Regions from separate parts of the Tsukamurella sp. USMM236 genome, predicted to be linked through region 2. Evidence: riboswitches for the same ligand, from Rfam matches in the RefSeq annotation. Region 2 holds a riboswitch; the other holds the start of a gene.

Region 1 (7,169 bases), on a different contig from region 2:
TCCAGCTTCCCGGCCTTCTGGAAGTACTCGGTGAGCGTGTACACGCCGGGGATGCGCCAGGTCCCGGAGTTCGGGTTGTGCAGCGGCAGGCCGGAATCGCGGAGCACCGTCGAGACGAAGTCGGCGCACCAGGGCTCGTCGACGCCCTCCGAGAAGTACGTGCCCGGGCGGTTGGCGTCGAACTCGCGGCGCACGTTCTCCAGGATCCGGACGCGCGCGGGATCGAGGCCCGCGGTCGAGACCGCGGGGTAGACGCGGGGCTTCAACTCGGCGGGGAGGTGCTTCGTGAGCGGCGTCTGATGCACGCTGGAGAGCCACACGACGCCGCCCGCGAGCACCACCAGCGCGGCGACCACCGCGGCGGCGACGAGCCCTGCCTTCCTCAACCCCATGAATCCACTGTACTCAGTGGTGAACCTGCGATCATGGGGCGATGAGCCCGCGCACCGTGACCTGCAGGATCAAGCCCGGCAGCCGCAAGGGCCCCGCGGTGGAGGTCGACGATGCCGGCGCGCTCACCCTGTTCGTGCGCGAGCCGGCCACCGAGGGCAAGGCGAACAAGGCCGCCGTCGAGTTGCTCGCCTCCCACCTCGGGGTGCCGAAGTCCCGCGTGCGGCTGATCGCGGGGCAGACCAGCCGGCTCAAGCGGTTCGCCGTCGACGACTGAGGTGACGCCCGCCGTCACGGAGCGGCATGGCATGCTGGAAGGTGCAGCTGGTATGTCGCGCCGAAGCCTCGGGCCGCGACAACTCGGTGCCGTGGGGAACCGCGGATCGAGAGGGAACCCGGTGGGAATCCGGGACTGTCCCGCAGCGGTGAGCAGGAACGAAAGTCGCGACGAATGCACTGGGCCGCAGAGCCTGGGAAGCAGCGACCGGTAGGAGCCCCAGGGCGCGCCTGCGAGTCCGAATACCTGCCCGCTGTACCGGACGCGCCGCGTCCGGTGGTGTGCCGCCTCGCGGACCGGGCGTGCGACCGCACAGGACGAACGGACGTCGCACGTCGACGGTCCGCGAGTCGTGCGTACGTGCGTCCGGACGGGTGGCCCGCCCTGGCTACGCACGAAAGGAACGGTCCTTCACGTGACCGCACCGAATTTCACCCGCACCGTCCTCGGTGTTCCCCGCATCGGCCCCCGGCGCGAGCTCAAGCGCGCGATCGAGGGCTATTGGAAGGGCTCGATCACCCGGGCCGAGCTCGCATCCACCGCCGCCGGCCTCCGGCGCGACGAGTGGGCACGGCTGGTCGCCGCCGGGCTGGATTCCGTCCCCACCAACACGTTCAGCTACTACGACCAGATGCTCGACACCGCGGAACTGCTCGGCGCCCTGCCGCCCCGGGTCGCGGGGATCGAGGATCCGCTCGACCGGTACTTCGCCGCGGCGCGCGGTACCGCCGAGGTCACCCCGCTCGAGATGACCAAGTGGTTCGACACGAACTACCACTACCTCGTTCCCGAGATCGGGCCGGCGACCGCCTTCGCGCTGCACCCCGAGAAGGTGCTCGGCGATCTGGACGAGGCGCTGGCGCAGGGCGTCCCGGCGCGCCCGGTCGTCGTCGGACCGCTCACCTTCCTCGCGCTCGCCAAGCCGGTCGACGGTGCCGGTGAGCCGCTCTCCCGCCTGGACGAGCTCCTGCCGCTCTACCGGGATCTCCTGGCGCGGCTGGCGGCCCGGGGTGCGCAGTGGGTGCAGATCGACGAGCCGGTGCTGGTGACGGAGGCGGGCCTGTCGCTCGCCGGCGAGGCGGCGCGGGTGTACGGCGAGCTCTCCTCGGCCGCCGACCGGCCGTCGATCCTCGTGGCGACGTACTTCGGCTCGCCGGGGCCGTCGCTGGAGGCCCTGGCCGGCACCGCGATCGAGGCGGTCGCCGTCGACCTGGTGACCGATCCCGCCGCCGTCGCGGCGGTCGCCGCCGTGCCGGCGCTCCAGGACAAGCTGCTGCTCGCGGGCGTCGTCGACGGGCGCAACGTCTGGCGCACCGACCTGGCATCGGCGTCGGCGACCCTGGGCATGCTGTCCGGGTCAGCGGGTGCGTTGGCCGTGAGCACGTCCTGCTCGCTGCTGCACGTGCCCTACGCGGTCGCCGCGGAGATGGCGCCCGAACCCGCTGGCGCCGAGGGGGTTCGCGCCTGGCTGGCCTTCGCTCAGGAGAAGATCGACGAGGTCGTCGTCCTCGCCCGCGCCCTCACCGAGGGGCGCCCCGTGGTCGCCGCGGAGTTCGGGCGGAGCGCCGCGGTCCGTGCGGCCCGCAGCGCGGATCCCCGCCTGAACGATGCGACGGTGCGCGACCGCCTCATCGCCCTGCGCGCCACCGGGACCGGCCGAACCGCGGCCGCCGATCGCGCCGTGGTCCAGCGGGACCGGCTCGATCTCCCGTTGTTGCCGACCACGACCATCGGCTCGTACCCGCAGACCGGCGCGATCCGGGTCGCCCGCGCCGACCTGCGCGCGGGGAGGATCGACGAGGCCGAGTACGTGCGGCGCATGCAGTCCGAGATCGCCGATGTGGTCGCGCTGCAGGAGGAGCTCGGCATCGACGTCCTCGTCCACGGCGAGCCCGAGCGCAACGACATGGTGCAGTACTTCGCGGAGCGCCTCGACGGCTTCCTCGCGACCGAGAACGGGTGGGTGCAGTCCTACGGCACTCGGTGCGTGCGGCCGCCGATCCTGTACGGCGACGTGCACCGCACCGATCCGATGACCGTCTCGTGGATCACCTACGCGCAGACGCTCACGGAGCGGCCGGTCAAGGGCATGCTCACCGGGCCGGTCACGATCCTCGCCTGGTCGTTCGTCCGCGACGACCAGTCGCTCGCCGAGACGGCCGACCAGGTGGCGCTCGCGATCCGCGACGAGACGGTGGACCTCGAGCGGGCGGGCGTGCAGGTCATCCAGGTCGACGAGCCCGCGCTGCGTGAGCTGCTGCCGCTGCGGGCTGCGGACCGCTCGGCCTACCTCGCTTGGGCAACGGGCTCGTTCCGGCTGTCGACCTCGGGCGTGGCCGACGGCACCCAGATCCACACGCACCTCTGCTATTCGGAGTTCGGCGACGTGATCGGCGCGATCGCCGATCTCGACGCGGACGTGACGTCGATCGAGGCCGCGCGGTCGCGGATGGAGATCCTCGCCGACCTCAACGAGGCGGGCTTCGCCAACCAGGTCGGGCCCGGTGTCTACGATATCCACTCGCCCCGGGTCCCGGCGCAGGAGGAGATCGAGTCGTCGCTGCGTGCGGCCCTGGACGCCGTGCCGGCGCAGCGGCTGTGGGTGAACCCGGACTGCGGCCTGAAGACCCGCGGTCAGCAGGAGACGGTGGCCGCCCTGCGGAACCTGGTCGCAGCGGCGAAGGCGGTGCGCGCCACGCTGTGAGAGAAGGAAGGGCCCGGCCGCGTTCGCGCGGCCGGGCCCTGTCCGTGGTGCGGGTCAGCCCTCGATGACGGCGACAAGGTCGCCACCGTCGACCTGGGTGGCCCCGGCGAGGGCGACGCGGGTGACGGTGCCGGCGACGGGTGCGGTGATCGCGGCCTCCATCTTCATCGCCTCGATCGTCGCGATCTGGTCGCCGACCTCGACCGTGGAACCGGCGTGGACCGTGGGGGTGACCATGCCGGCGAACGGCGCGGCGACGTGGCCCGGGTTCATCTTGTCCGCGCGTTCCGCGGCCGGGATGTCGGCCTTGACCGAGTCGTCGCGAACGGCGACGGTGCGGAGCTGGCCGTTGAGGGTGCACACCAGCGTGCGGTTGCCGTGCTCGTCGGGCTCGCCGACGCCGTCGAGCTTGATGAGCAGCTCGACGCCGGTCGCGAGCTGTACGCGGTGCTCCTCGCCCTGCCGCAGCCCGTAGAGGAACTGGTTGGTCGAGAGCTTCGAGACGTCGCCGAACTCCGCGCGGTGCTCGGTGAACTCGCGCATCGGACCGGGGAACAGCAGGCGGCTCAACGCCGCTCGCCGCTGCTCGCTCGTTCCGGCGAGTTCGGCGGCCTCGTCGGCGGGGACCTCGGTCACGGGCGTCGCGCCCGCGCGGCCCTCGAGGGCGCGGGTGCGCAGCGGTTCCGGCCAGCCCGCGGGCGGGGTGCCGAGCTCGCCGCGGAGGAAGCCGATCACGGAGTCGGGGATGTCGTACTTGCCGGGGTCGGCGGCGAACTCGTCCGGGCTGACGCCCGTGCCGACGAGTGCGAGCGCGAGGTCGCCGACCACCTTCGACGACGGCGTGACCTTGACCAGGCGGCCGAGCATGCGATCGGCCGCGGCGTAGGAGTTCTCGATGTCCTCGAACCGCTCGGCCAGGCCGAGCGCGCCGGCCTGCTGCCGCAGGTTCGACAGCTGGCCGCCGGGGATCTCGTGGTGGTAGACCCGCCCCGTCGGGGCCTTGAGGCCGGACTCGAACGGCGCGTAGGCCCCGCGCACGGCCTCCCAGTAGGGCTCGAGCGCGCAGACCGCGTCGAGGTCGATCCCGGTGTCGCGCTCGGTGTGCGCGGTTGCGGCGACGATCGACGACAGCGAGGGCTGGCTGGTGGTGCCCGACAGCGGCGCCGCGGCGCCGTCGACGGCGTCCGCGCCGGCGGTCCACGCGGCGAGGTAGGTGGCGAGCTGCCCGCCGGGGGTGTCGTGCGTGTGCACGTGCACGGGCAGGTCGAACTCCTTGCGCAGCGCGGTGACCAGTGTCGTGGCCGCGGCGGGCCGGAGCAGCCCGGCCATGTCCTTGATCGCCAGGATGTGGGCGCCGGCCTGCACGATCTTCTCCGCGACGCCGAGGTAGTAGTCCAGGGTGTACAGGTCCTCGGCGGGGTTCGACAGATCGCCGGTGTAGGACAGCGCGCCCTCGGCGACCGCGGTGTTGGTGGCGAGGACGGCCTCGATCGCGGGCCGCATCTGCTCGACGTCGTTGAGCGCGTCGAAGATCCGGAACACGTCCACCCCGGTCGCCGCCGCCTCGGCGACGAACGAGTCGGTCACCTGCTGCGGGTACGGGGTGTAGCCGACGGTATTGCGGCCGCGCAGCAGCATCTGCAGGCAGATGTTCGGCAGCCCCTCGCGGAGGGTGGCGAGGCGCTCCCACGGGTCCTCGTGCAGGAACCGCAGCGCGACGTCGTAGGTGGCGCCGCCCCACGCCTCCACCGAGAGCAGTTGCGGCGTGAGCCGGGCCTCGTACGGCGCGATCGTCGCCAGCGCCGAGGTCCGCACCCGGGTCGCGAGCAGCGACTGGTGCGCGTCGCGGAAGGTGGTGTCGGTGACCGCGAGCGCGGTCTGCGCGCGCAGGTCCGCGGCGAAGCCGGCGGGGCCGAGCCGCTCGAGTCGCTGTTTCGATCCCTCCGGCGCGGGCGCCGAAAGGTCCACCGCGGGAAGCTTGTCGACCGCGTAGATCTTCGTCGGGCGCACGCCGTGCGGCTTGTTGACGGTGACGTCCGCCAGGTAGCGCAGGATCTTCGACGCCGTGTCCGAGGAACCGCGCGCGGTGAGCAGCTCCGGGCGCTGCTCGATGAACGAGGTCGTCACCTCGCCGGCGACGAACGCCGGATCGGCCAGGACCGCCTGCAGGTAAGGGATGTTCGTCGCCACGCCGCGGATGCGGAACTCCGCGAGTGCGCGACGGGCGCGGACGATGGCCGTCGCCCGATCGCGGCCACGAGCGGTCAGCTTGACCAGCATCGAATCGAAATGCGGGCTGATCTCCGCGCCCACCGACGTGCCGCCGTCCAGGCGGATGCCCGCGCCGCCCGGAGACCGGTACGCGGTGATCCGGCCGGTGTCGGGCCGGAAGCCGTCCGTGGGGTCCTCCGTCGTGATGCGGCACTGCAGGGCGGCGCCGTTGAGCCGGATCGCGTCCTGCGTCAGGCCCAGCTCCGGCAGCGTGGCGCCCGCGGCGATCTTCAGCTGCGCCGCCACCAGGTCCACATCGGTGACCTCCTCGGTCACCGTGTGCTCCACCTGGATCCGCGGATTCATCTCGATGAAGACGTGCCGCCCCTCGGGGTTCACCAGGAACTCGACGGTGCCCGCGCAGCTGTAGCCGATCTCCTTGGCGAAGTTCACCGCGTCCGTGCAGAGCCGCTCCCGCAGCTCGTCGGAGATGTTCGGCGCCGGGGCCATCTCGATGACCTTCTGATGCCGCCGCTGCAGCGAGCAGTCGCGCTCGTACAGGTGGATCACGTTGCCGACGTTGTCCGCGAGGATCTGCACCTCGATGTGCCGCGGGTCGATCACGGCCTCCTCGAGGAACACCGTCGGATCGCCGAACGCCGATTCCGCCTCCCGCGAGGCGATCTCGATCGCGTCCCGCAGGTCCTCGATCGCCGTGACGCGGCGCATGCCGCGCCCGCCGCCACCTGCGACGGCCTTGACGAAGACGGGGAAGTGCATGTCCTGCGCGGCCGCGAGGAGCTCGCCGATGTCCGACGACGGAGCCGACGAATCGAGCACAGGCAGACCCGCCGCCCGCGCCGCCGCGATCGCCCGCGCCTTGTTGCCCGTCAGCTCCAGGACGTCCGCCGACGGCCCGACGAAGGTGATGCCGTTCGCCGCGCACGCCGCAGCCAGGTCGGGGTTCTCCGACAGGAAGCCGTACCCGGGGTATACCGCGTCCGCCCCGGCCTGGACCGCGATCCGGATGATCTCCCCGACGGTCAGGTACGCGCGGACCGGGTGGCCCTCGGCGCCGATCTGGTACGCCTCGTCCGCCTTCTGGCGGTGCGGGGAGTTGCGGTCCTCGTACGGGTAGACGGCCACCGTCTTCGAGCCGCTCTCCACCGCGGCGCGCAGGCCCCGGATCGCGATCTCACCACGGTTGGCCACCAGGACCTTGTCGAACATGTTCACCGGCGGTCGGTCTGCGGCGATGCCTGTCACTGGAGTGCTCCCGTCGTTGCATGTGGTTCGGTCCTATGGGGCGGCGTGCTGGGGGTGTCAGCCCGACGCTGTTCGAGAGAGACCCGATCAATCTTATCCGGAAGTGCGCGAAATGCTGAGTGAATGCTGGAGCCGCTGAGATATCCCGCGTCGGTGAGGCCAAAACATCCGATCTATTGCGTTCGGCAATCGGCTGCGCGAACCGAGTGCGGCGCACGAAACCCTGCTCGACCAGCATCGTATCAAACATATTTTATGTCTCAATGGCTCGCTGGGGAACCCCGACGTACGCGGACAGCGGACGAATCAGCGCGTTCGCCG
Region 2 (7,169 bases):
GAGGCCCGCGCGGCGGACCACCGCGCCCGGCTGGAGCCCTTCGTCGAGGCGCATCGCCGCCGGGCCGCCCGCGGCGAGAAGCACCCCGTCTGGGACTTCCTGTTCACGTACTACGGGCACCGCCCCGCGCACCTGCTGCGCTGGCACCCGGGCCTCGGGACCGAGCTCGACGGCCCGCGGGCGGCGGACGAATTCAGCGGCGCGCGCGGCTACCTCGTCGAGGGCACCCGGGTCCGGCCGGACCCGGCGACGCTGGCCAACCGCGCGGGCACCGCCGCCTACGTGGCCCGGCTCCTGGAGGCCACGGCCGCGCGCCGGCCCGTGTTCGGCTGCTTCGGCCTGCACGAGTGGGCGATGGTCTTCCGCGAGGCCGACCAGGCGCGACACCCGGTGCCGCTGCGCCTGGGCCCGGCGGGCACGGACGACGTGGTCCGCGCGGGCCAGCTGACGTGCACCCACTACGACGCCTTCCGCTTCTTCACCCCCGACGCGGCGCCCCGCAACGCGGTCGAGCTCACGCGGGAGACCCAGGTCGGCTCGGAGCAGCCCGGCTGCCTGCACGCCGGCATGGACCTCTACAAGTGGGCCTTCAAGCTGACGCCCGGCGCACCGTCGGACCTGGTGGCCGACGCGTTCGACCTGGCCCGGGACGCCCGGGAACTGGACATGCGGGCGAGCCCGTACGACCTGACGGCCTACGGCTTCGAGCCCATCGCGATCGAGACGGCCGAGGGCCGGCGCGAGTACGTGCGGCAGCAGGCCGCGCTGGCCGAGCGCGCCACCCCGATCCGCGAGCGCCTGCTCGCCGTGGTCCGCGCCTGGCCCGCAGAGCGGCCCGGTGAGCGGCCCGGTGAGCAGCCCGCCGCCGATATGCCCGCATCGCCCGCCTAGACTTCCGTTCCAGCGACGGTCCGTGGGCGCGAGCCCACGGCGCAAGAGGGAACCCGGTGCGAAACCGGGGCTGCCCCGCAACGGTGACACGCCCAGCGCGTGCGAGCCCGATACCTGCCCTCGCGACCGCCCGGAGCCGGGCGGTGCTCACCGACCCGAGGGGAGTCGCGGAGTGCGAGTGGTCTCGTCGCGCCGTGTGGCAGTGCTGTTGGCCTGCTTGCTGATCGCGCTGATCGCCGCGATGTGGCTGGGCGTGCTGCTGGGCACCGTGCGCATCCCTTGGCAGGACTCGACCCGCTATGTCTGGGCCTTTCTCACCGGCGGCGTCATCGACGCCGAGCACGCCACGCACTACCGGATCGTCGCGGATTCGCGGATCCCCCGGGTACTCAGCGCCGCGATCGTGGGCGCGGGGCTCAGCGCGATCGGCGTCGCGGTCCAGGCGATGGTGCGCAACGCCCTCGCCGACCCGTACGTACTCGGGATCTCCTCCGGCGCGTCGGTCGGCGCGACGACGGTGGCCCTGTTCGGCGTCTTCGGCACGCTCGGCCTGTACGCGCTCCCTACGGCCGCCTTCCTGGGCGCGCTCGGTGCGACGGCGCTGGTCTACCTCATCGCGTACCGCGGCGGCGGCCTCACGCCGCTGCGGCTCGTCCTCACCGGAACCGCCCTCGCGTACGGCTTCTCGGCGGTGACCACGGTGCTGGTCTTCCTCGCCCCGCGCGGCGACGCGGCCCGCACCGTCATGTTCTGGCTGTTCGGCAGCCTCTCCCCCTCGACCTGGCGCACCACCGCGCTGCTGGCGGTCACGGTCGCGATCGGGCTGGTGACGCTGCGGTACGGCGCGCGCAAGCTCAACGCGCTCGCCCTCGGCGACGAGGTCGCGATCTCCGTCGGGCTCTCGGCCTCCGGCTACCGCTCGGCGCTGTTCGTGCTCACCGCGGCGATGACCGGGATCATCGTCTCCGTCTGCGGCGCCATCGGCTTCGTCGGGCTCGTGGTGCCGCACGTCGCCCGGCTGCTGGTGGGCGCCGACCACCGCCGGGTCCTGGTCATCGCGCCCGCGCTCGGGGCGGTCTTCCTCGTGCTCGCCGACATCGCGGCCCGCACCGTCGCGCCACCGCAGGAGCTGCCGCTCGGCGCGATCACCGCCGCCGTCGGCGTGCCCCTGTTCATCGCGCTCATGCGCCGCAGGTCCGTGGGGAGCGCGTGATGCGGGTCGAGTACAGCGGCGTCTCCGTCGAGCTGGGCGGACGGCGCATCGTCGAGAACCTCAGCCTCACGGCGGAATCCGGCGAGTTCATCGGCGTCGTGGGCCCCAACGGCAGCGGCAAGTCCACCCTGCTCCGGTGCGCCTACCGCGCGCTGCGACCGGCGACGGGCACCGTCACCGTCGACGGGCGGGACGTCACGGCGATCAGCCTCGAGGAGAATGCGCGGCAGGTCGCGGCCGTGATGCAGCACGCCCCGTTCGACATCGGCTTCACCGCGCGCGAGATCGTGGAGACCGGTCGCCTGCCGCACCGCCGCCGGGGCGTCCCGCTCGCCGCGCACCGTCGGGCGGTCGACGGTGCGCTCGCCGCCGCCGGCGCCGCGGACCTGGCCCGGCGGGACTTCGGCACGCTCTCGGGCGGCGAGGCGCAGCGGGTGCTCATCGCGCGGGCCTTCGCGCAGGAGCCGCGGGTGCTGGTGCTCGACGAGCCCACCAACCACCTCGACGTGCGGCACCAGTTCGCGGTGCTCAGCGCCGCCCGCGACCTGGGCGTCACCGTGATCGCGGTGCTGCACGACCTCAATCTCGCGGCGCAGTACTGCGACCGCCTGTACGTGCTGTCCGAGGGTGCGCTGGCCTGCTCCGGCACCCCGGCGGAGATCCTCACGCCGAAAACGCTCCGGCGGTACTTCGACATCGGGGCGCACGTGTTGCCCCACCCCCGCCTGGGCGTGCCCCAGGTGATCTTCGACAGTGGTCTGACGGAAGGGACCTGACATGAAACGACTCCCCCTGGTGCTGCTCGCGGGCGTCCTGCTCACCGGCTGCGGCGCGACCGTCGAGGAGGCGGCGCCGTCGGCGTCCTCGGGACCCGCCACCGTCACCAACTGCGGTGCGCCCCTGACGGTGCCGGGCCCGCCCAGCCGAGTGGTGGTCAACGACACCGGCACCGCGGAGATCCTGTTCGCGCTGGGCCTGACCGACCGCATCGTCGGGTACACGACCTACGACGGCAAGCACGTCGACTACAACACCTCGCCGTGGAAGGCCGACTTCGATCGTGCCCCCAGCCTGGGCACCGCCTTCACCCGCGAGACGATCCAGGCGGCCCGGCCCGACTTCGTCTTCGCGGGCTGGAACTACGGCTTCAAGGAGACCACCGGCGTGACGCCGGACTGGATCCGCGAGATCGGCGCCGTGCCGTACCAGCTCACCGAGGCCTGCCGCCAGGCCGGGAGCACGAAGCGGGGCATCATGCCGCCGCTCGACGCGCTGTTCGCGGACCTGACGAACCTCGGGACCCTGTTCGGAGTGCCGGAGCGCGCGGAGAAGCTGGTCGCCGAGTACCGCGCCCGGATCGATGAGGTCCGGACCTCCGCGCCGGCGGGGAAGAAGGCGCGGGTCTTCCTGTTCGACAGCGCCTCCCCGGACCCGTTCACCTCGGGCCGCACCGGCACCCCGCAGGCGATCATCGAGAACGCGGGCGGCGAGAACGTCTTCGCCGACCTCGACGACTCGTGGACGACGGCGTCCTGGGAGGCGGCGGCGCAGCGCGACCCGGAGGTGATCGCGATCGTCGACTACGGCGTCGGCCCGGAGAACACCCCGGACGCGAAGATCGCGCAGCTGCGCTCGCAGCCGCTGATGGCGAACACCACCGCCGTCCGCGAGGGCAACGTCGTCGTGATCCCGTACGCGGGCTGGGTCGAGGGCCCGCGCACGCCGGGCAGCGTCGAGACTTTGGGCGCGTACCTCCGTTCCAAGGGCTTCTGATTCGCCCAGCGCGTACCCGTGTGCGATGACATACTCGCGCTGAACGTGAGCCATGCTCACGTTCATGCCCCGCTCATGCACTTTCAGGGAGAAGAGTCATGACAGCTCACCACGAATCAGCACAGCTCAGCCGGCGTCGTCTGCTCATCGGCGGCGCGGCCGTCGCCGGACTCACCGCCGCGGCGGCCGCGGCCGGGTCCGTGGTCGCGCCGGCGGCGAACGCCGCGACCTACGTGCGGCCCATCCGGAACGCGACCGCGCACCCGATCACCGCTCAGTGGCGACAGCCCGGCTCCTGGGAGGCGGGTTACCACACCGGGGTCGACATCGGCTGTCCCATCGGCACGCCCGTGTACGCGACCATCGGCGGCGATGTCCGCACGGGACGGGCGAACTGGGGCGCGGCGTACGGGACGATGATCCTGATCAACGACGACGTCGACGGATCGGACTGGGGCTACTGCCACCTGTCGCGGCGGGTCGTGAGCGACGGCCAGAAGGTCGCGACCAACCAGCTGATCGGGTACTCGGGCGACACCGGGAACACCCGGGGACCGCACCTGCACCTGGAGCGCCGTCCGCGCTACGGCGGCTACGGATCGGATCTCAACCCGAACCTCTGGCCCTGACCGGCAGAACGACCCGACGAACGACGACGGCCCGTCGGACCATCCCCCCGAATGGTCCGACGGGCCGTTGCCCGTGCGTGTCGGCCTAGGTGGCCGGCTTGGTGATCTTCACGTCCTTGCCGAACTCGGTGAGGTTCAGCGTGATGGGCAGTTCCTTCAGCTTGACCTCCATCCGCGTGACGTTCGGCTTGGGCTGCGGGTTCGCCGACGGATCGAAGACGATCCACAGCGTGATGGGCAGCGTGGTGCCGGCGTTGCCGCGGGTGGCGATGTCGGTGATCTGCGGCAGCAGCGGGTCGAGGACCTGCGTGGCGACGGTGCCGGTGACCTTGACGGTCTTGAGGCCGTTCGCGGTGTCCTTGCCGTCGACCTTCGGGTTCTGCACGGAGTCGAGGATCTTGGCGAGCCCCTTCTCCAGGTCGAGGATGATCGCCGGGTCGTAGACGCCCTTCTCACCGGTCTTGCCCATCGGCTGGTACTTCGCGCCGCCGAGGTTGGCGTACATCACGCCGTCGATCACGACGAACTTCGTCTGCACGTAGTTGTCCTGGACGCGGACGTTGGCGTCGCCCTGCGCGGCCACGCGCTTGGTGTCCTTGAAGGAGATGATGTCGCCGGTGACGCTGGTGACGGGCAGGCCCTGGATCCCCTTGTCGACGGCGAGCGTCAGGTGCTCCGAGTAGGTCTCCCGGGTGGCCAGGGCCGCGTCCTGCACGATCTGGACGGTCGGCAGGCCGCTCGCGTCGACCGAGGGTGCGGCCGTCGGCGAGCCCGAGGCGCCGCTCGCGGCCGCGGCGGTGGCGGTCGTGGTGCCGCCGTCGTCGGTCTTCTTGTCCGCACAACCGGTGAGTACCAGTGCGCCGGCGGCGAGCAGCGCTACAGCCGCCCGCGATGCCTTGAGGTTCATAGGGTTCCCCCCTGGAATCTGTCCGGGCGGAACCGCCCGGGGCCGAATGAAAGGGCGGAAGCCCCGCCCTCACGATGAAGTATGCATGAATTCCGGAGTCGATCGAAGCATTCTTCTGCGCGATTTCCGGGCAAATCGGACACTGGGCGGTAGCGGCAAGCGCACCTTCAGCGATCCATTAGCGTGACCGGAGAAGGTCTACACAACCGCCGGATCCGGCAGTGTTCAGGAGGAACCAGAAGTGTCGATCAATTCCACCCCGCCACCGGCGCCGTCCGAGCGCGGCGCGGCCGACCCCGGCCCCCGCGATCTCGAGCGCGGCACCGACCCGGGGCGCGGAGGCGGCGCAGGTCACGACGGCGCTTCCGGCTCCGACGAGCGCGATCCCGGGCGTCGCCCCGCCGGCCCCCGCGGCCGCGATTTCGATACCGAGAGCGGCGACCCCGGACCCCGCGATCTGGGGCGTGAACCCGGCCCCGGCGGCGGGCCGCAGTTGTCGAACGTGTGGGTCTACAAGGGCCGCGCCTACGATCTCTCGGAATGGATCAACAAGCATCCGGGCGGGGAATTCTTCATCGGCCGCTCCAAGAATCGTGACATCACGTCGATCATCGGTTCGTATCACGCGAATCCCGAAAAGGTCGAGAAGATGCTGGAACGGTTCGCCCTCGATCGCGATGCCCGCGTCGAGGACGTCCATCCCAAGAACAATGCGCCGGCCTTCCTCTTCAAGGACGGATTCGACAGTTGGCGCGACACCCCGCGCTACCGGTTCGACGATCCGACGGATCTGCTGCACGCCGTGAAGGCGCGGCTGCGCGACCCGGCGATGAAGGCGCGCGTGCAGCGCATGGACCGCTGGTTCAACGTCGTCGCGGCGGCGCTGGCCGTCGCCTACGTCGTGGTCATCGCCACCCGCCTGGGCGTCCCGTCGTGGATGCCGATCTGGCTGTTCGTGCTGCTCATGGTCGTCCTCCGCAGCTCGCTGGCGGGTTTCGGCCACTACGCGATCCATCGCAAGCAGAAGGGCGCGACGAAGGTGCTGGTCAACGCCTTCGACATCAACTACGTCGCACTGTCGTTCGTGACGGCCGACGGGCACGCGCTGCTGCACCACCCGCACACGCAGAGCGAGGTGGACATCAAGAAGAACGTCTTCACCATGATGATGGACATCCCGCGCTGGTACCGGATCCCGATCCACACGCTGCACAAGTTCGGGCACACCGCGACGGGCATGACGATGCGGCTGTTCGAGATCGTCAAGCTCACCCGCCAGGTGGGGGTCGCCGACATGTACGGCTCGCTGCGCGGGGCGCTCCCCCACTTCATCGGCGCCTTCGCGATGCGCGCGCTGCTCATCGGCGAGTTCCTGCTGTTCCTGTTCCTCGGCGACGTGTGGGCCTGGGTGGCGCAGTTCGTCGCCGTGCTGTGGGTGAGCACCTTCCTGGTGGTCGCGAGCCACGACTTCGAGACGGACGTCGACGACCTCCCCGAGGTCGAGACCGAGGACTGGGCGGTCAACCAGCTCAACCAGGCCTACGACCTGTGGATCTCGGGCAACCGGTACGTCGACTGCTTCCTCTCGGCCGGCCTGTCCAGCCACCGCGTGCACCACGTCCTGCCCTACCAGCGCAGCGGCTTCGCCAACATCGCGACCGAGGAACTGATGGCCGAGGAGGCCGCCAAGTTCGGCGTCGAATGGCTGCCCAGGCGCAGCTTCTTCTTCGACCGCCTGCCCGACCAGGTCAACACC

The links. Region 2 has a riboswitch for cobalamin ahead of WFK95_RS06120 (FecCD family ABC transporter permease). Riboswitches for the same ligand answer to the same signal wherever they lie in the genome.
Region 1: it holds a riboswitch for cobalamin, as region 2 does, so the genes downstream of both, metE (5-methyltetrahydropteroyltriglutamate--homocysteine S-methyltransferase) here and WFK95_RS06120 (FecCD family ABC transporter permease) in region 2, are expected to answer to the same signal.

Annotation. Positions count from the first base shown of each region.
Region 1 is NZ_JBBCSS010000004.1:347,063-354,231, reverse strand. It holds gene WFK95_RS15790 (CHAP domain-containing protein) at 1-392, opposite strand, end outside; gene WFK95_RS15785 (DUF167 domain-containing protein) at 434-667, shown strand; cobalamin riboswitch at 753-918, shown strand; gene metE (5-methyltetrahydropteroyltriglutamate--homocysteine S-methyltransferase) at 1,083-3,371, shown strand; gene WFK95_RS15775 (pyruvate carboxylase) at 3,426-6,812, opposite strand; gene WFK95_RS15770 (bifunctional 2-methylcitrate synthase/citrate synthase) at 7,102-7,169, opposite strand, start outside.
Region 2 is NZ_JBBCSS010000002.1:61,909-69,077, reverse strand. It holds gene WFK95_RS06125 (3-methyladenine DNA glycosylase) at 1-891, shown strand, start outside; cobalamin riboswitch at 891-1,027, shown strand; gene WFK95_RS06120 (FecCD family ABC transporter permease) at 1,133-2,104, shown strand; gene WFK95_RS06115 (ABC transporter ATP-binding protein) at 2,104-2,880, shown strand; gene WFK95_RS06110 (ABC transporter substrate-binding protein) at 2,882-3,877, shown strand; gene WFK95_RS06105 (M23 family metallopeptidase) at 3,976-4,506, shown strand; gene WFK95_RS06100 (LppX_LprAFG lipoprotein) at 4,592-5,413, opposite strand; gene WFK95_RS06095 (fatty acid desaturase) at 5,871-7,169, shown strand, end outside.